3 regions of the Rhodopseudomonas boonkerdii genome follow, and region 3 is predicted to be linked to each of the others. Evidence: predicted binding sites of a transcription regulator. Region 3 holds the regulator's gene; each other region holds the start of a gene.
The links. The regulator PhoB, encoded in region 3, activates phosphate uptake and scavenging genes when phosphate is short. The targets are predictions, from matches to a motif close to TGTCATNNANCTGTCAT.

Region 1: E0H22_RS19680 (STN domain-containing protein) is a predicted target of PhoB. The motif match lies at 3,235-3,251, and genes of this name have one in related genera.
Region 2: ppk2 (polyphosphate kinase 2) is a predicted target of PhoB. The motif match lies at 4,351-4,367, and genes of this name have one in related genera.

Annotation. Positions count from the first base shown of each region.
Region 1 covers NZ_CP036537.1:4,280,311-4,286,940, reverse strand. The annotation lists partial or broken gene E0H22_RS19695 (superoxide dismutase) at 450-1,045, shown strand; gene E0H22_RS19690 (hypothetical protein) at 1,114-1,350, shown strand; gene E0H22_RS19685 (flavodoxin family protein) at 1,400-1,942, shown strand; gene E0H22_RS19680 (STN domain-containing protein) at 3,313-3,987, shown strand; gene E0H22_RS19675 (RNA polymerase sigma factor) at 3,984-4,538, shown strand; gene E0H22_RS19670 (FecR family protein) at 4,559-5,524, shown strand; gene E0H22_RS19665 (filamentous hemagglutinin family protein) at 5,756-6,630, shown strand, end outside.
Region 2 covers NZ_CP036537.1:4,591,095-4,597,724, reverse strand. The annotation lists gene E0H22_RS21090 (autotransporter domain-containing protein) at 1-3,059, shown strand, start outside; gene ppk2 (polyphosphate kinase 2) at 3,362-4,288, opposite strand; gene E0H22_RS21080 (methyl-accepting chemotaxis protein) at 4,885-6,630, opposite strand, start outside.
Region 3 covers NZ_CP036537.1:642,847-649,476, forward strand. The annotation lists gene pstS (phosphate ABC transporter substrate-binding protein PstS) at 169-1,179, shown strand; gene pstC (phosphate ABC transporter permease subunit PstC) at 1,333-2,331, shown strand; gene pstA (phosphate ABC transporter permease PstA) at 2,333-3,184, shown strand; gene pstB (phosphate ABC transporter ATP-binding protein PstB) at 3,181-4,005, shown strand; gene phoU (phosphate signaling complex protein PhoU) at 4,034-4,744, shown strand; gene phoB (phosphate regulon transcriptional regulator PhoB) at 4,788-5,492, shown strand; gene E0H22_RS03025 (GcrA family cell cycle regulator) at 5,703-6,209, opposite strand.

The sequences.
Region 1 (6,630 bases), 2.0 Mb from region 3:
CCCGGTATCGCGATGGCTTATCCGCTCAGGCGCCGTTGACGGATGCATCGACAGTCACCTCTGTAACGGACAATTCTCGCGACAGAATGGCATCTTTCAATTCTCCGCACGAGGTCGCGACGCAAGAGGTCATTGAAGTCGAATAGATAATCGGTTGGTGCCTACTGGATGTAGTTCAATGATTGGTAAAGAAAGAGGCTGATGTTGCCGAGGCACGCGATCCAGCAAGGAGGGTTCATTCGGGACAAATTGTCCAGCGTCATTCCGACATTTTGTCCGATGGTAGTCGGTTGCGAGCCATAATCTGTTGAATCTAATGGATCGGACTTCTGGCACGTAGGTTGCTGCTCGTGGGACGATCCAGATGTTATCAGTTCGCCAGGGCCAAGGAGAGACCGCTGGCATGACGAGAGGAACCGTCGCGACCGCCCCGAGGAATGGAGGGAAAGATGACATTTTCGCTGCCCGATCTCCCATACGCCTATGACGCACTTGCTCCGCTCATGTCGGCGAAGACGCTCGAATATCACCACGACAAGCATCATGCGGGTTACGTTGCGACGCTGAACAAGCTCATCGCTGGAACGGAATGGGAAGGTAAGAGCCTAGAAGACATCGTGACAGCATCTTTCGGCAAGGATGCGTCAGTGTTCAACAATGCCGCTCAGGACTACAACCACACTCTCTTCTGGGAATGGATGAAGCCCGGCGGCGGAGGTCTCATGCCGACGAGACTAGAGGAGAGGATTGTGGAGGACTTGGGTCTGTAGAACGGATGAAAGAGAGTTTTACGAACGCGGGTATCGGGCAGTTCGGCTCTGGGTGGTGTTGGCTTGCGGTGCGAGACCGGAAGATAGAGGTGATGAAGACACCAAACGGGGAAAATCCGCTGGTAAGGGGGAGCGTCCCGATCCTCGGTTGCGATGTCTGGGAGCACTCCTACTATATCGACTATCGGAATCGCCGCTCCGACTACATCAAAGCCTTCCTGGACCATCTCGTGAACTGGGATTATGTGGCGGACTTATACGAGGCGGCGGTCTGATCGGCGAAGTGCGCGTTTGGACGACTACAATCTTCGGCGATGCCTGATCGAAATCGTAAGGAGAGCGGATGATGGTTTCTGACACCCGCACGCTAGGCCAGGACGACAATATCTCGGTCATGGAAGGCTTCGATGCGGCGAGGCTCTTTCTAAGATCGGTACTGAAGCGCCACGGGAAACAAGATGGCGAAGTCGAGTTCATTCTGGGAGGAATGATGTGGGCGGATGGCGCTCCCAACGATCCGATCATGTGGGACGATTGGTTGGCAGCTATCCAGTCGTTGCGTAGTGGGCAAGCCGATTAGTGTCGGGCGAGTCGCATGATCGTCAAGATCGAGATGCGGGAGGAGCGTCGTGACGAAGATCGCAATCGTCTACTTCAGCGGATACGGCCACACAGCCAAACTGGCGGACTCGGTGCAGCGCGGTATCGCGTCTGTTGCAGGGGTGGAAGCGGTGATGTGTCGAATAGATGCCAACGGCGAATTAGACGAGGACGCCCTCAAAGTTTTTGCGAGTGCGGACGGGATTGTCTTCGGATCACCGACCCACGCGGGAGGGCCTGCGTGGCAGTTCAAGAAATTTTCTGACGCTTTTGCGACGCACCGTGCCGATCGAAAGAAGGTCCGAACGGTTTCCGCCGGCTTCACGACGTCAACCTCTGCCAAGGGCGATGGTCTGGCGACCCTTACCTACCTATTCCTGCTATCGCAGCAACACGCCTACATCTGGATAGGTACCGTGGGCGAGAGCGCGTTTGGTGGAGGATGGGCTGCTGGAGGCGTTGGAGTGTCGGCAATCTGTTTACCGGATGAGGCCTTCAATGCCACTGATCTGGATGCGGCGGCTTCACTTGGCAAGCGGGTCGCGAATATCGTCTTGAAGCTTGCGGGTTGAAACCAGCGAGGAAGCCGTGTCGTGAAACCTGAAGCTCCAGCTCATGCAGTAGCCGCGTCACCAGAAGTAGGCGCTTTGCTGGCCCAGGGTGGCGATGCCAGAGCCTTCGAACTGATCGCTGATCGGGCGTCAAAAATCCCTGCAAGGCAGAAATAATTCCCTGCTCAGTTCACAGGGAATAAAGCGCACATGGGGCAAATCCAAGCGGAAAAGAAGCCGCATCTAGACCTTTTCGGGAGCTGAAAAGCTATTTTCCCTGTAAAATTCCCTGTTTGCAGGGAAAGGTATGAGAGACGGGTACGAGTACTACTGTCGCCCCAGCCAGGCAGTCGGGGCATTAGTCGAGGCCGCCCTGCCAGCCGAGAAGGGCCCCCGATTTGGCGGCCTTTCGTAGATTCCGGAAAGTCTTTGGCCGAAGATCGGGTGTCGAAAGCCGAGAGTTCCCCGAAATTCAGATCCAGATTTCCGGTACCGTCGATGCGGTCGTAATGGGAAGTCGTGTTGCGCTAAAACGGGCACTTCGAAATTTGCTCATCGACGCAGCGACGCGCAGGGGGATTCGGTACGGTCCGCGTAACCGGAGGCAAAACTGCAAAGATCACGATCAGTGACGAAGGTCCTCGCGTAGCGCCCGACTTGTTGGATCAGGTATTGGAACCGTTTGTCCGAGCCGATCCTGCTCGTGCGCAGAACGTTCCCTGAGCTGGGCTTGGTCTCACAATTTCGCGGAAATCATTCGCGAGGCGGCCGGCGATATCGCGATAAGAAATGGCCCGGATGGCGGTCTCATTCAGATTGTCGATCTGCCGTCGTTAATGACAATGTGATCGGCCGAGATAGATCAGAAGTCGCGTAACCTGGGTGCGATGCTTTGGTATCATCGGTACTAACTTTGATTGTCTTGGAAATGTTCGGAAAGATCGATTCCAACTTACGCCCGCTCCGGAGCTGAAGCTTGCTGTTGTGAAACAGCCGGGTACGTTTCAGTTTGAGGGGGGGAAGGGGAATATGACCCGATGCGGAAAGCTTCTGCCGAAGCTGTGGGTAGGCATTGTCTTATCGTTCTCTTTGCTATCGGAAACGTTCATACTGAACGCCGACGGCCATGTGCTTGCGGCAAAGATGGCCTCGACGAAAAGTGACAAAGGTACGCGGCACATCCTCCACCAAAGACCGGATGCTGCGGAATTATCATTGGTAGACTGAAAGCTACTCGCTTTCAGGAGCTGCCATCAGAGAGTTCCTCTTGGCGCAAAGCGGACGTTGCGCTGTCTACGGACGGACCAAATCTCTGACATCCAATTGTTACAATTGTGCCATAGCTACGTAGTTCCAGTTGCGGTGTCGCCTAACGCAAGGGTGAGAGATCTATGCCCGCGCCGTATCTTGCGCGTCAGGGCATTGTTAGTCGTCTTGCGGCAATGCTTTTAGTTCTGATGTTTGGCGGGGCTGTGTCGGCTTCGAACGATATGCGGCGTTTCGATATTCCGGTGCAGCCCCTTGCGGTGGCGCTCGCCGTTTTCGCTCACCAGACCGGTATGTCCGCGCTCATCGACGCCGAGGTCGCAAGCGGCAAGACGTCCTCAATGGTGAAGGGACGGCTCGCGCCGCATGACGCCTTGCGCATTCTTTTGGCCGGCACGGGCCTTTCGTTCCGCCGCGTCAACGATTCCGCCTTCGCGGTCGGCCCGAACACATCGGGTCAAGCGATCGGAAGTTCTTCCGATCATCGCCGCCGTGGTGAGTACGAGACTTATTTCGCGCGCATTCAGAATTCGTCTGAACGATCATTTTGCAGTGACCCGCGAATTGACCTCGGCCCAAAGCGAGCGGTGGTTCAGGTTTGGATTAGCGCGGCTGGTGAGGTCGATGCGGTCCACGCCGTCAGTGTTCATATCGATGAACAAGCTGCCGCCCTGACCGAGCGGTTGCTGCGGACCCGGTTGGCGCCACCGCCGGTCGGGTTGCCGCAGCCGGTGACCATGATCCTGAGCGGCGACCGAGCCGCGCGGCGTTGCGCCAATGGACGATCGGCGGCGCCATGACGGAGAACTCGACCGCCCGCATGCGGGCGATTTTCGAGGACAAGTATCAACGCTTTCGCGAGCGCCTGCGCCGCCGGTTGGGTTCCGACGCGCTGGCGATCGAGGTGCTGCACGAGACTTGGCTGCGGCTGGAGCGGATTGGCGACGCCAGCGCCATCCAGAAACCGGAATCCTATTTGTTCCGGATGGCGCTCAACGAGGCTGCTGACCGCAAGGAAGCCGACAATCGCAAACTGTCCGCGGCCGAGGTCGAAGTCCTGCGCCACATGATGGACCATACGCTCGATCCGGAACGGATCGCCGAGGCACGGCGTGAGATGGACGCGCTCGCCGCGGCGCTGAACGAACTGACGCCGCGGCGCAAGGCGATCTTCCTGCTCGCGCGGATCGACGAAATGAAACATGCCGATATCGCCGCGCGTTTCGGCATCTCCCCCCGCATGGTCGAGAAGGAGCTTGTGCAGGCCTTGCAGCATTGCGCGCAGCGGCTCGGAAGAAAAGTCGTTCGCCGGTTCGGTCCCGGCATCGCAAAAGAGTCATGGGGGGGATAGTGGCTGAGAAAGATACCCCAATGACGGACGCAAGCGCGGCGGACACGCTGGACGGCGAGGCGCGGGCCTGGCTCATGCGCCTGACCTCAGGCGACGCGACCGCCGGGGATGCGCGGGCGCTAAGGGCGTGGTGCGAGCGCAGCCCCGCCCATGCCAGGGCTTTTGCCGAGGCGAATTTGCTGTGGGACCGTCTCGATGACGTAGCCCGGCGACCGACTGCGGCGCCGGCTTTGCCAAGCGGTGCGTCGCCACAAAGCCGGCCATCGCGGCGTTGGTTCCTCGGCGGAGCGATCGCCGCCTCGGTCGCCGGTGCCGGCTATCTGGTGGCGCGCCCGCCCATGGAGCTCTGGCCGTCGCCGCGCGAATTCGCGGCCGACTATCGAACCCGTACGGCCGAACGCCGCGAAATCGCAGTGGGCGAGGGCGTCAGCATCGAGCTGAACACACGCAGCAGCCTCAATGTGAGCCAGACGACAGGCGAGCGCCAAGTCGAACTCATCGCGGGGGAGGCAGCCATATCGGTGTGGCCACGGCACACGGGAGCGCTGACGGTGCGGGCGGCGGGTGGCCTCGTTCATGCCGCCGACGCGCAGTTCAATCTGCGATGCGATGCCGGCCGTTCGGTGGTGACCTGTCATTGCGGAACCCTTGCGATCGACTATGCGGGACTATCGATCGAACTGGATGCTGGCCGGCAGCTTGCCTATGCCGATGGTGCGGTTGGCGCGCCCGTGACGGTCGATCCGGCCGTCGTGATGGCGTGGCGAGACGGACAACTGGTATTCCGGCAGATGCCGCTTGCCGAGGTCGTGGATGAGGTCAACCGCTATCGGACCGGACGCATCGTGCTGATGAATGAGGCGCTGGGCCGGCGTCCGGTCGATGCACGGATTCCGATCGATCGCGTGGACGATCTGATCGCGCTGGTCCGGGAAGCCTATGGCGCTAAAGTCACGGCATTGCCCGGCATCGTTGTGCTGTCCTGAGCCAAATTTCGTACGAAATATTTGTGACACGGTTCAGTCCCGCCCTGCCTCCAACCGTCTTACGGGCAATCACGAGAAGAGACGGAAAGCAGGGGCGTGTGTGTCATCCGCGAGTGACGGTTCGGCAATAGGAATTGCCGGCGGCAGTCGTGGATGTTCGATGTGTTCTGCCTCGGTCCCTTCGCTGGAACGGTCTCGGTGCGTTTCTGTCGCACCGTTTGAGGGGCAATCATGGCGTCGAACTTCAACAAGCTTCAGGTGTTCTCGCGTTCCGGCGCTCTGCTGACGACGGTCAGCACCGTTGCGCTCCTGATGTCGTCGCCACTGGTTTATGCCCGCGCATTGAATGGCGGCGGCAGCGCCGGCTCCGTCTCAGCGCCGAACATTGCGTCGGAAGCCGCTGCGCAGGCGGCGCAGCAGGCCGCTGCGGCGGCGCGGCAGTCGCAGGATTCGTTGGCGCGCGCGGCACGTGCCGTCCAGGACATCCAGGCGGTGCAAGCCGCAGCGCGTGCGGCGGCCGCAGCTGCGCAGGTCTCGGCCACGGCACCAGTCTTGGTGCCGAACGGTCTCGGTGCCGGCGGTCTGCTGCCGAACATGCCGGCGGGCTGGAGCGGCGCCAATGCGCCGACGCAGAACGTCGATGGCTCCGGGCAGACCCAGGTCAATATTCGCCAGACCACCCAGCAGGCGATCCTGAACTGGCAGAGCTTCAATGTCGGGGCGCGCACGACGCTGACCTTCGACCAGCAAGGCAATAGCAACTGGACTGCGCTCAACCGCGTCACTGCGGTAACCGGGCCGAGCCAGATCCTTGGCAATATCAAGGCCGACGGTCAGGTCTATGTGATCAACCAGAGCGGCATCATTTTCGGCGGCAACAGCCAGGTGAATGTCGGCGCCTTGATCGCATCGACCGCCGGCATCACCGATCAGCAATTCCGGACTAACGGCATCTATTCGACCCAGACCGGCGCGACCTATCTGCCGAGCTTCACTGCGTCGGGCGGCAAGGTCGTCGTCGAGGCCGGTGCGTCGATATCAACGCATGCGCCGTCCTCTGTGACGGTGGGCGGCGGCGCCGTGCTGATGATTGGCAGCGAGGTGGT
Region 2 (6,630 bases), 1.7 Mb from region 3:
TGACGCTTGGCACCGGCGGCGGGCTCACCGTCAACGGCAGCCTGACTGGGAACAGCGTCTCGTTGACCTCGTCCGCGGGCATGGATATGGCCGCAACCAGTTCGGTGACGGCAAGCGGCGCCCTGACGCTGAGCGCGCGCAATACGATGAGGGCCAACGGCATCATCACCGCCACGGAAACGACGGTCTCGTCGGGAATCTTGCGGGTCGGCAACACCGCCAGCGACAGCGCCGCACGGATCGATGGCGCCGTGGTGGTGCAAAACGGCGTACTCTTCGGCGGCTATGGCACCGTCGGCAGCACGACGATCCAGGCCGGGGGAGGCCTGTTCGGCGGTGATAGCGGCTCCGGCGCGCTGCGGATCAACGGCGACCTGACGCTCGCCAGCGGCGCGCATCTCAGCTATCTGCTCGGCGCGCCGGGATCGTCCGCCGTGCCCGGAAGCACCGGCCTGGTCGCAGTCACCGGTAATCTCGCGCTGAACGGCACGCTGGATCTGGTGGCCTTCGGCGCGCAGGGTATCGGCTATTACCGGCTGATGACCTATGGCGGCACACTCACCGGCAACGGCCTCACCTTCGGTGCGCCGCCGGTCGGATGGAATGCCGCCGATATCGGCGTCGACACCTCCCGCGCCGGGGTCGTCGATCTGCTGGTGGCCGACGGCACCAGCACCTTGCAGTCCTGGCAGGGTGGCAACGGCGCCTGGAACAGCAGCAACCCGAACTGGCTCAATGTCGGCGGCACAGTGCCGGCGCGGTGGGCGGCTATGAACGCCGCGTTCGAGGGCGGCGGCGGCACGGTGACAGTCGCTGGACCGCAGACCTTCGACAGCCTGCAATTCGTGACCAACGGCTACACGCTGATCGGTGGCGCCGGCGGCGAGCTGGTGCTCGGCGCGAACGGCGGCGAGCTGCGGGTGCTGGCGGGGGTGACGGCGAGCATCGCCGCGCCGATCACCGGCGCTGGCGGCGTCAGCAAGACCCAGGACGGCACGCTGATCCTGTCCGGCCTCAACACCTATACCGGCGGCACCACCATCAATGCCGGTGTGCTGGCGCTGGCCGGCGGCGGCACGCTCGGTGATGCGGCGAACGCCACCACGATCAACGGCGCAACCGCGGTGCTCGATCTCGGCGGCACGGCGCAAATCCAGAACGGCGGCGTCTCCTTGCAGAACGGCGGCACGATCCGCAACGGGTCGTTGACCGGGGCGCTGACGTCGAGCGGCGGCACGATCGACCGGCTCGGCGGCAGTGCAAGCCTTGCCGTTAGCGGCGGCACGACCCAGATGCTCGGCGCGAACGGCTATACCGGCGCGACCACGGTGAGCAGCGGCGTGCTGGAGATCGCCGCGGGCGGCAGCATCGCCTCGGACGTGACGGTGAACGCCGGTCGCTTCATCAGCAACGGCATGTCGTCCGGGACGATGACGGTGAACGCGGGCGGCATCCTTGGCGGCAACGGCATCGTCGGGGACACGGCGATCAACGGCGGCACGCTGTCGCCGGGCAACTCGATCGGCACTCTGACGGTGCGGGGCAATCTCGTGTTCACGGCGGCATCGACCTATATGGTGGAGGTCGATCCGACTCATGCCGATCGCACCAATGTGACGGGCACGGCGACGCTCGGCGGAGCAACGGTGCAGGCGACCTATGCCAGCGGTGCCTATGTGACGCGGCAATACACCATCCTCAATGCGGCGGGTGGTGTCAGCGGCACGTTCGCGTCGCTGGTCAACACCAATCTGCCGGCGAACTTCACGCCGTCGCTGAGTTATGACGCCAACAACGCCTACCTCAACCTGACGCTGAACTTCACGCCGCCCGATCCGCCGGGTGCGCCAAGCTTCGGCAGCGGGCTCAGCAGCAACCAGAGCAACGTCGCCAATGCGCTGATCAACTCGTTCAACACGGCAGGCGGCATTCCGCTGGTGTTCGGCGCGCTGACGCCGCAGGGCTTGACGCAGGTCTCCGGCGAAACTGCCGCCGGTAGCCAGCAGGCGACGTTCGATGCGATGACCCAGTTCATGGGCGTGATCACCGATCCGTTCAGCGCCGGGCGCGGCGGTAGCGGCACCGGCGCGACCGGCTTTGCTGCGGAAGATGATGCGTTCAACGCTTATGCATCTTCCGGCCGCAAGCGCACGGGCGCCGACGCCTATGCGATGTTTGCCAAGGCACCGCCCCGCGCGCCTGCATTCGAAGCTCGCTGGAACGTGTGGGCCGCCGGCTTCGGCGGATCGCAGACCACCGACGGCAATGGCGCGACCGGATCGAACACCACCACCAGCCGGCTCGGTGGGGTCGCGGTCGGTGCGGATTACTGGTTTTCGCCGAACACGCTTGCCGGTTTTGCCCTCGCCGGCGGCGGCACGAATTTCAGCGTGGCGAATGGCGGCCGCGGGCGATCCGATCTGTTCCAGGCCGGCGCGTTTGTTCGCCATACCGTGGGCTCGACCTACATCACGGCCGCCGCCGCCTATGGCTGGCAGGATATCACCACCGATCGCACGGTCACCGTTGCCGGCATCGACCAGCTTCGCGCCCAGTTCAACGCCAACGCCTATTCCGGCCGTGTCGAGGTCGGCAATCGCTGGGTGATGCCGTGGGTCGATGGCGTCGGCGTCACGCCCTATGCCGCCGCCCAGGTCATAGCCTTCGATCTGCCGTCCTATGCGGAAACCGCCAATGCCGGCGGCAATATGTTTGCGCTGGCCTACGCCGCCAGGACCGCCACATCGACGCGATCGGAACTCGGCATCCGCACCGACAAATCCTTCGCTGTCGGTGATGCGATCCTGACCCTGCGCGGCCGTGCCGCCTGGGCGCATGACTACACCAGCGACCGCAGCGTCGCCGCCACGTTCCAGTCGCTGCCCGGCGCGAGCTTTGTGGTGAACGGCGCCGCGCCCGCGCGCAACGCGGCGCTCACCACCGCATCGGCGGAGATGACGTTCAGCAGCGGCCTCTCGCTGGCCGCGAGTTTCGAAGGCGAATTCTCCGACGTCACCACCAGCTATGCCGGCAAGGGCGTCGTGCGCTACGTGTGGTGAGACGGTGTCACGAGAGCGGATGAGAGCAGTTTCGAGCTGAACCGTGTCCCGGACGCGATGCGGCGCTCAGGCGAAGCGAAGCTTCGCCGCAAGTGCCGCCTCGCAGAGCCGGGACCGTACCAAGCGCCGGAGCCTGTGACGGTCCCGGTTCTGCGCAGCAGCCTTGTCGGCGATGCCTTGCATCGCCTGCGCCGCAGCGCGCCCGGGACACGATGTCGTCGAAACAGAATTGCTTTGCGAACGGCGGACGACGCCTTCCGTCGCTCTTCGCGCGTTGGCGGACGAGTCGGCTCATGCGCCCTTTAATACTTCTCAGGCACATACATCTCCGCAGGCACGGGGGCGCGGAAATAGTCGGGGTTGCGCACGCGTTCCGGCAGCGCCACCGGCTCATAGGGCAGATCCTTGTACGGGATTTGCGCGAGCAGGTGCGCGATGCAGTTCAGGCGGGCCTTCTTCTTGTCGACGGCCTGCACCACATGCCACGGCGCTTCCGGAATATGCGTATGTTCGAGCATCGCTTCCTTGGCCTTGGTATAGGCCTCCCAGCGCGCGCGGGCCTGCACGTCCATCGGGGAGAGCTTCCACTGCTTCAGGGGATCGGCGATGCGCATGGCAAAGCGCAGATGCTGCGCCTCGTCGGTGATCGAGAACCAGTATTTGATCAGGATGATGCCCGAGCGCACCAGCATGCGTTCGAATTCGGGCACCGAGCGGAAGAATTCCTGCACGTCGTCCTCGGTGCAGAAGCCCATCACGCGCTCGACGCCGGCGCGGTTGTACCAGGAGCGGTCGAACAGCACCATTTCGCCGCCGGCCGGCAGATGCGACACGTAACGCTGGAAGTACCATTGGGTGCGCTCGCGCTCGTTCGGCGCGGGCAGGGCGGCGACGCGGCAGATGCGCGGATTGAGCCGCTGGGTGATGCGCTTGATGACGCCGCCCTTGCCGGCGCTGTCGCGGCCCTCGAAGATCACCACGACCTTCAGCTTCTCGTGCTGCACCCAGCTCTGCAGCTTCACCAGCTCGCCCTGCAGGCGGAACAGTTCCTTGAAATAGGTGCGGCGGTCGACCGATGAGGTCAGCTTCTGGCCGGCCAGCTCATCGGCCATCTGGTCGATGCGGTCTTCGTCGAGTTCGAGTTCCATTTCCTCGTCGTAGCTGTCGAGCATCTCCTCACGCACGCGGTCATGCATGGCTTTTGCATTGTCGGGGGAGAGTTCGTTCATGGTCGCCTCGGGAAACGAGTGGGTGATCGATGTCGGTCCAACCGGGTTGAACCAACATCGAATGTCATTGGTGTGACATGCGTTCCACCAACTCCATCTCGAACCATGAGTTGGCTTGGCTCGGAGCTTTCCAGTCATCCTTCGAGATGCGGCCTGCGCGGCCCCTCAGAGTCTGACTCATAAAGCGGTCTGGGCGCGAGCTCATGGTTCGAGACGCGGCCAAGTGGACGCTCCTCACCATGAGGGTTCTTCTATACTCCGCCCTCATCCTGAGGAGCCGCGCAGCGGCGTCTCCCAGCGAATGGCGTAGCCATTCGCAAGGGATGGCCGAAAAGGCTCCGAGCCAAGCCATCTCATGGTTCGAGACGGCGCTGTCAGCGGCGCAATTGCGCCGCTAGGCCTCCTCACCATGAGGGACTGTTGCGCTCCGTCTAGGCGACCAGCAGCGCCAAACTACAGACCGCCTTTCCAGTCAAGCTCTCAGGATGAGGGCAGAGACGTAGGGCGGATGAGCGAAGCGTCATCCGCCGGCCGATTGCATGGCGGAAACTCCGCGGCGGATGACGGCTGCGCCTTATCCGCCCTACGACCCGGCGTCACAGCTTATACGCCGTCCGGAATCCGCCCCAATGCCGTCCCTGCACGCGCACGGGGACGTCGATCTCGCGCATCATCACGGTGGTGCCATTGCCCATGTCGCGGGCATAGCTCTGGATCAGATAGGCGCGGGTGTTGCGTCCGGCGGCGAGGCCCGCCGTATCGTTGAAAATGCGGCGGTTGCGGCAATTGGCGGTGTTCCAGGCGACGTCGCCGGGGCGCTGCGGCTTCGAATAGATGCCGTTATGCACCGGCAGATAGCCGTTGCGGTCGATCATGACGCAGAATGCCATGCGCGAATCCCGGGCGAGAAACGCGTCCTGGAATTCCGGCAGCGCGCGCTCAGCCCAGGGCAGCATCCGCGTGCGGTACTGCACGGGATTGCTGCCGGCGATCTCCACATAGGTCTCGTCGAACATGTCGTCGATGGTGATCGCGCCCGATGCGACGCCGTCGGCGAAGATCTTGTTGAGCGCCGCGCCTGCGTCGAGCGCCCGCGTCACGAATTCGGTGTTCTCGTCGTGGATCGCCCAGAGCCGGTCCTCGATGCGGCTGACAAGATGTGCATCCGGCGCTACGAAGCGGGCCTGTGCGCCGCTGTTGCCACGCGCGTCGATGCGCAGCCGGCATGCGCCGATCTCGCCGAGCTCCGCGGACAGCACCGCGTGCAGCGGCAGCCGCGCCGCATCCGGCCCGCCGATCAGCACGCCATCCATGGCGATCTCATAGACCGGCGCGCGCAGCTGTCCGCCGCCCGTGTCCAGCACGATATCCAGATGGCAGGGCAGGCGTTCGCGCTTGCGCTGTTCCTCGCTCGCGGCGTCCTGCTTCAGCAGCACCGCGCAGCGCGATTTCAGTTTCGAGGCAAACAGCGTCACCGCGGCGCCGGCCTGCGCGACGTCCGCGCCATGTTCCGTCGCCGTCCTGGCCGCGGCATCGATTTTCTGCGCGCTGTCGCCGACCGCGGCGATGAATTGCGACGCGGCGGCTGCGTTGCTCGCCATCTCGCCGGTGGTCGTATTCTGCTCGGCCACGGCCTCATTCACATGGGAGAACACCGGGCGGATCGCCGCGATCGCCGCGGAGATCCGCTGCACCGCCTCGACTGAATTCGCGGCGTCGCGCTGCAGCGTGTCGACCTTGCGCTTGATCTCTTCGGTGGCCCCCTGGGTCTGCACCGCCAGCGCCTTCACTTCCGTCGCGACCACGGCAAAGCCGCGCCCTGCGGCGCCGGCCCGTGCGGCCTCGATGGTCGCGTTCAGGGCCAGCATGGTGGTCTGCCGCGCGATCTGGGCGATCAGGTCCAGCACCTGGCCGATGGCCGCGGAGGATTCCCGCAGCCGGTCCACATTCAGGCTGGCCTCATGGGCGGCAGCGCCGGCCGCGTCCGCCAGCTGGCCGGCATCGCGCACCTGTGCGCCGATGGCCTGGGCCGAATGGGTGAACTTGTCGGCGGCATGGGAGAAGGTTGCGGCGGTCGCCAGCGCGCCGGTGCTGCGGTCTGTCAACGCATCGGTGCGGGTGCGGATCGCGGCGAGGGTTGCCGCGGTCGATTCGGCGCCTCCCGCCACCGCGCCTGCGGCCTTCTCCAGCTGGCGGACGAGGCCGCCGAGTTCGAGCTCCAGCAACTCCAGGATGTCGCGGGCAGGGTCGGGTTCGGGAAGCGGCGGCTGGGCATGAGGGGCAGGTTTTTCAGCGTCGATCACCGGCACGGCCGTCTCGGCCAGCCGCTTGCGAAACAGTTG
Region 3 (6,630 bases):
GCGGACGGCGGTATAAAAATCCGACGAACGTTAATATTATCAATGGCTTGTCGTAGTCATCCAACTGTCATCCAACTATCATAAAAGGTCAACCGACCGCACCTACATGGGCGGAGTGAGCGCAATCGGGCGCATCTGTGCATCGCTCACGGCAAATTGGAGATACCCATGAAATTCCTCAAAGCGATCGTCGCTGCGGGCCTCGTGGCCGCCTCGACCTCGGCCTTCGCCGCCGACATCACTGGTGCCGGCGCGACCTTTCCGTTCCCGGTCTATTCGAAGTGGGCCGACGCCTATAAGAAAGAAACCGGCAACGGTCTGAATTATCAGTCAATCGGTTCGGGCGCCGGCATCAAGCAAATCCAGGCCAAGACCGTGACCTTCGGCGCTACCGACGCGCCGCTCAAGGCTGAGCAGCTCGAGAAGGACGGCCTGGTTCAGTGGCCGATGGTGATGGGCGCGATCGTTCCGGTCGTGAACCTCGAAGGTATCAAGTCGGGTGAACTCGTTCTCTCTGGCGAAGTTCTCGCCGACATTTATCTCGGCAAGATCAAGAAGTGGGACGATGCCGCGATCGCCAAGCTGAATTCGAAGCTGAAGCTGCCCTCGGCCGATATCACCGTCGTTCGTCGTTCGGACGGTTCGGGCACCACCTTCAACTTCACGGACTATCTCTCGAAGGCTTCGGCTGACTGGAAGTCCAAGGTCGGCACCGGCACCGCGGTCGAATGGCCGGTCGGCGTTGGCGCCAAGGGCAACGAAGGCGTTGCCGGCAACGTTGGCCAGACCAAGAACGCCATCGGTTACGTCGAATACGCCTATGCCAAGCAGAACAAGCTGACCTATGCCGGTCTGATCAACAAGGCTGGCAAGCCGGTGCAGCCGACCGTCGCCGCCTTCCAGGCTGCTGCTTCCAATGCTGACTGGGCCAAGGCTCCAGGTTACTACGTGATCCTGACCGATCAGCCGGGCGATGCTTCGTGGCCGATCACCGCTGCGACCTTCATTCTCATGCACAAGACCCCGACCGACAAGGCGGCGTCGGCTGAAGCGCTGAAGTTCTTTAAGTGGTCGTTCGAGAAGGGCGGCAAGGCCGCCGAAGAACTCGATTACATCCCGATGCCGGACTCGGTCGTCAAGCTGATCGAGAAGACCTGGTCTTCGGACATCAAGAGCTAAGCTGTGGCTCTTCGGCGGAGGAGAGGGGCATCTCTCCTCCGCTTCTTTCCAATTGATTTATTTCGTCTCTTTTCTTGATCGGACTTCGCGCCCTGGCAGGCCCATTCAGGGTGTCATGTTTCGGGTATCAGGTAGTAACTTAGGGGACTGGGCGTGGCAGATATGGCCGTACAGAGCTCTTCGATGGACGCCGCTGGACCGTATGATCGCGCCAAGGCGCTCAATGCATTCAAGACCGGCGACCAGGTTTTCTATTGGCTGACGCGCATTTCAGCGCTCTCGGTTCTGTTCATTCTCGGCGGTATCATCCTGTCGTTGATTGCCGGCGCATGGCCGGCGCTCAAGGAGTTCGGCTTTTCCTTTCTGTTCACGCAGCGCTGGGCGCCGTCCGCAGATCCGCCAGTGCTCGGCGCGCTCGGCCCGATCTACGGTACGCTTGTCACCTCGGTGATCGCCATGGCGATCGCCATCCCGGTCGGCATCGGCATCGCTATCTTCCTTACCGAATTGTGCCCGCAGTGGCTGCGTCGCCCGATCGGCATGGCCGTCGAACTGCTCGCCGGCATTCCCTCGATCATTTACGGCATGTGGGGCTTCTTCGTGCTTGGCCCGTTCCTGGCCAATCATTTTCAGCCCTTCATGATCGCGACCTTCGAAGGCGTACCAGTGCTTGGCACTATCTTCGCCGGTCCGCCGTCCTATCTCTCGCTGTTCAATGCTTCGCTGATCCTTGCCATCATGGTGCTGCCCTTCATTACCTCGATCTCGGTCGATGTATTCAAGACGGTGCCGCCGGTGCTGAAGGAGGCGGCTTACGGCGTCGGCTGCACCACCTGGGAAGTCGTCCGCAATGTCGTCATCCCCTATACCCGCGTCGGCGTGATCGGTGGCGTCATGCTGGCGCTCGGCCGTGCACTCGGTGAGACAATGGCGGTGACCTTCATCATCGGTAACTCGTTCCGTATCACCGGCTCGTTGTTCGGTCCCGGCACGACGATCTCCGCGGCCATCGCCTCGGAATTCGCGGAATCCGATGGCTTGCATCAGTCCGGCTTGATCCTGCTCGGCCTGCTGCTGTTCATCCTCACCTTCCTGGTGCTCTCAGCTGCTCGGCTGATGCTGCTGCGCCTCGAAAAGAAGGCTGGTAAGTAACATGAGCCTCAATCCGATTTACGTTTCGCGGCGTCGCAACGACAAGATCGTTCGCATTCTCTGCCTGGGTGCCGCTGTGTTCGGCGTTACCTGGCTGGCTCTGATTCTGTTCACGCTTTTCTATAATGGTATCGCGGGCCTCAGCGTCCAGATCTTCACCCAGAACACGCCGCCTCCCGGTTCGACCGAGGGCGGCCTGCTCAACGCGATCGTCGGTTCGGTCATCATGACCGTGATCGGCGTCGGCATCGGTGCGCCGCTTGGTCTGTTCGCTGGTACCTACCTCGCGGAATATGGCAAGCACGACAAGCTCACCTCGGTGATCCGTTTCATCAACGACGTGTTGCTGTCGGCGCCCTCGATCATCATCGGCCTGTTCATCTATGGCGCGGTGGTGGTGCCGATGCGGGGTTTCTCGGCCATCGCAGGCGCGCTGGCGCTTGCCGTGATCGTGATCCCGGTCGTGGTCCGCACCACCGAGGACATGCTCGGTCTCGTGCCCAACCCGCTGCGCGAAGCGGCTTCGGCGCTTGGGCTGCCGCGCTCGCTGGTGATCAAGCGGATCGCCTATCGTGCGGCACGTGCCGGCCTTATCACCGGCGTGCTGCTGGCGACTGCCCGCGTCGCTGGTGAAACCGCGCCGCTGCTGTTCACTGCCTTGAGCAACCAGTTCTTCAGCCTGGATCTCTCACGCACGATGGCCAACCTGCCGGTGACCATCAACAACTTCGTCCAGAGCCCCTACGAATACTGGAAGCAGCTCGCCTGGAGCGGTGCGCTGATCATCACCCTGACCGTCCTTGCCCTGAACATTGGCGCGCGCATTCTCGGCGCCGAGAGGAAAGCAAAATGAGTGATCTCTCTCTTTCCGCCGGCAATCCCGGCGTCTCGATGCCGTCGCTCATGCCGCAGACCGATGCGCGTCCCAAGGTCAGCGTGCGCGATCTGAATTTCTACTACGGCGAACACCACGCCCTGAAGAAGATCAACCTGAATCTCGCCACCAACCGCGTCACCGCCTTCATCGGGCCGTCGGGCTGCGGCAAGTCCACGTTGTTGCGCATTTTCAACCGCATGTATGACCTCTATCCGGGGCAGCGCGCGGAAGGCCAGGTCATGCTGGACAGCCAGAACATTCTGGATCCGAAGCTCGATCTCAACCTGCTGCGCGCCCGTATCGGCATGGTGTTCCAGAAGCCGACCCCGTTCCCGATGACGATCTATGAAAACATCGCCTTCGGTATCCGCCTGTATGAGAAGATTTCCAAGGCGGAGATGGATGTACGCGTCGAGAAGGCGCTGCGTGGCGGTGCGCTCTGGAACGAGGTCAAGGACAAGCTGAACGCCTCGGGCCTCAGCCTGTCGGGCGGCCAGCAGCAGCGTCTGTGCATCGCGCGCACCATCGCGGTGCGTCCGGAAGTGATCCTGTTCGACGAACCTTGCTCGGCGCTCGATCCGATCTCGACCGCCAAGGTCGAAGAACTGATCGACGAACTCAAGGATCAGTACACGATCGCCATTGTGACCCATAACATGCAGCAGGCGGCGCGCGTCTCCGACACCACCGCCTTCATGTATCTCGGTGAGCTGGTCGAATTCGATCAGACCAACAAGATCTTCACCTCGCCGAGCGACCGCCGCACTCAGGATTACATCACCGGCCGTTTCGGCTGACGCGATCAACTCGCGAGAGGATTGAGCTATGGCTTTTGAACATACGACTAAGGCCTTCGACGACGATCTTCAAGAACTGACCCGTCTCGTCGCCGAGATGGGAGGCCTCGCCGAGCGTCAAATCGTCGAATCCGTCGACGCCCTGATCCGCCGTGACGTAGCCCTGGGCGCGCGCGTGGTGGCGACCGACGCGGAAATCGACCAGCTGCAACGGATGATCGAAGAGCGTGCCGTTCTCACCATCGCCAAGCGTCAGCCGATGGCGGTGGACCTGCGCGAGATCGTCGGCGCGCTTCGCGTTGCCACGGATCTCGAGCGCATCGGCGATCTCAGCAAGAATATCGGCAAGCGTGTCAATGCGCTGGATAGCGATTTCCACCCGCTGAAGCTGATCCGCGGCCTCGAGCATATGACCGATCTGGTGAATACCCAGGTCAAGGCGGTGCTTGACGCCTATGCCGCGCATGACCTGCCGGCAGCGATGAGCGTATGGAAGGGCGATGAGGAAATCGACGCGATCTGTACGTCGCTATTCCGCGAGCTTCTCACTTACATGATGGAAGATCCGCGCAACATTTCGTTCTGCATCCATCTGATGTTCTGCGCCAAGAACATCGAACGGATTGGCGATCACGCGACCAATATCGCCGAGACCGTATTCTACATGATCGAAGGTCAGCAGATGGTCGACAAGCGTCCGAAGGGCGACATGACCAACTTTGCGACACCGGCGAGCTGAGGCTCGCCGCGACGTCCCTGAACGAAAGATAGGAACGAGCCATATGAACGCGCGCATTCTGGTAGTGGAAGACGAGGAAGCTCTGACCACACTGCTGCGCTACAATCTCGACGCCGAAGGTTACGATGTCGAGACGGTTGCCCGCGGCGACGATGCCGACACCCGCTTGAAAGAGCGCGTACCGGACCTCGTGGTCCTCGACTGGATGCTGCCGGGGTTGTCCGGCATCGAACTCTGCCGTCGCTTGCGGGCGCGGCCGGAAACCAAGGCGCTGCCGATCATCATGCTCACCGCCCGCGGTGAGGAGAGCGAGCGCGTTCGTGGCCTCGCCACCGGCGCGGACGATTACATCGTCAAGCCATTCTCCGTCCCGGAGTTGCTGGCCCGTGTGAAGGGTCTCTTGCGTCGTGCGGCACCGGAACGTCTTGCCACCGTACTTGCCTTCGGCGATATCGAACTCGACCGCGACAAGCGCCGGGTCGTCCGTGCGTCGCGTCCGATCGATCTTGGTCCGACCGAATATCGGCTGCTTGAGTTCTTCCTCGAGCATCCCGGCCGCGTGTTCAGCCGCGAACAGCTGCTCGACAGTGTCTGGGGCCGCGACATCTATATCGATGAGCGCACGGTCGACGTTCACATCGGTCGTCTGCGCAAGCTGCTCAATCCGGCCGGCGAGCCCGATCCGATCCGCACCGTTCGCGGCGCCGGCTATGCGCTCGATGATCGTTTCGACAAGGCGGCGGAGTAACTCTGCTTCCATACGGTTCGCCCTCATCCAGAGGAGCGGCCGTAGGCCGCGTCTCGAAGGATGGATACGGAACGCCCACAACTCATGGTTCGAGACGGCGCTGCGCGCCTCCTCACTATGAGGGCGGAGATGATGGCTCTTCCCGATAGCAAAATACGAAAAATGCCCGGCTCGTCGCCGGGCATTTTTGTTAGCTCATTACTCTTTCGCTTACCGCGGCGGCTTCGGTGCAGTGCGACGGCGATCCGCTGCCGGCTGATAGGCGATGCGCGAATGGTGCGCGCAGTAAGGAGCGCCCGCCACGGCCTTGCCGCCGCAGAAATAGAAATCGGAACTGGCCGGATCGCCGACCGGCCAGTGGCAGGTGGCGTCGCTGAGTTCGACGAGCTGCAGGCGTTGGCTGATCGGGATCACATTGTCGACCGCGATCGGATCCGGCTCCATCTCGACGTCGTAGTTGTGCGCCAGCGCAGTGTTGCCACGGGCCACGGGGCGCGGCATTCGCACCATTTGGGCCGGTCGCGGCTTGCGCGGGCGCGGCGCGGCGGACGAAGGGCTCTTGGCGCGGCCGGACAGGCCGAGCCGATGCACCTTGCCGATCACGGCGTTACGGGTGACGTTACCGAGTTCCGCTGCAATCTGGCTGGCGGAAAGGCCGCCCTCCCAGAGTTTCTTCAGCTGTTCGACGCGATCGTCGGTCCAAGTGATTACCGTCATCGCCAAATCCCTTCGTAGGCGTCGGGCCGGATCGGCTCCGACGCTGCGACTTGAAATCGTCAAAAACCTCGCTGTCAGAATCCCTTAGCGCTCACCGGATGCATGACTGCTTCCGGCCTTACGCCGTACCGATAGTGTATAAGGGTCTACTGCCGCACGAGATGTCGTATCCGACAAGCCAAAAACTACATGATGCCGCGACTCACGCGCAAGAGTCGGCCGAGTCACATCCACATGCTTTGTGTCAACCAAGCAGAAAAAGCGGCTTTTTGTGCGCCCCGGGGTGGCTTGAAAGCCACTATGCGCGGTTGACACCCCGGGTGGCCCCCATAGAATATCGCGCGCGTGCCGCCCGAGAAGGGCGGCACGTTTCGTTTTGAGGGTCCGCTGCCCCGTGTCGCACTGTTGTCATCGATAGTGC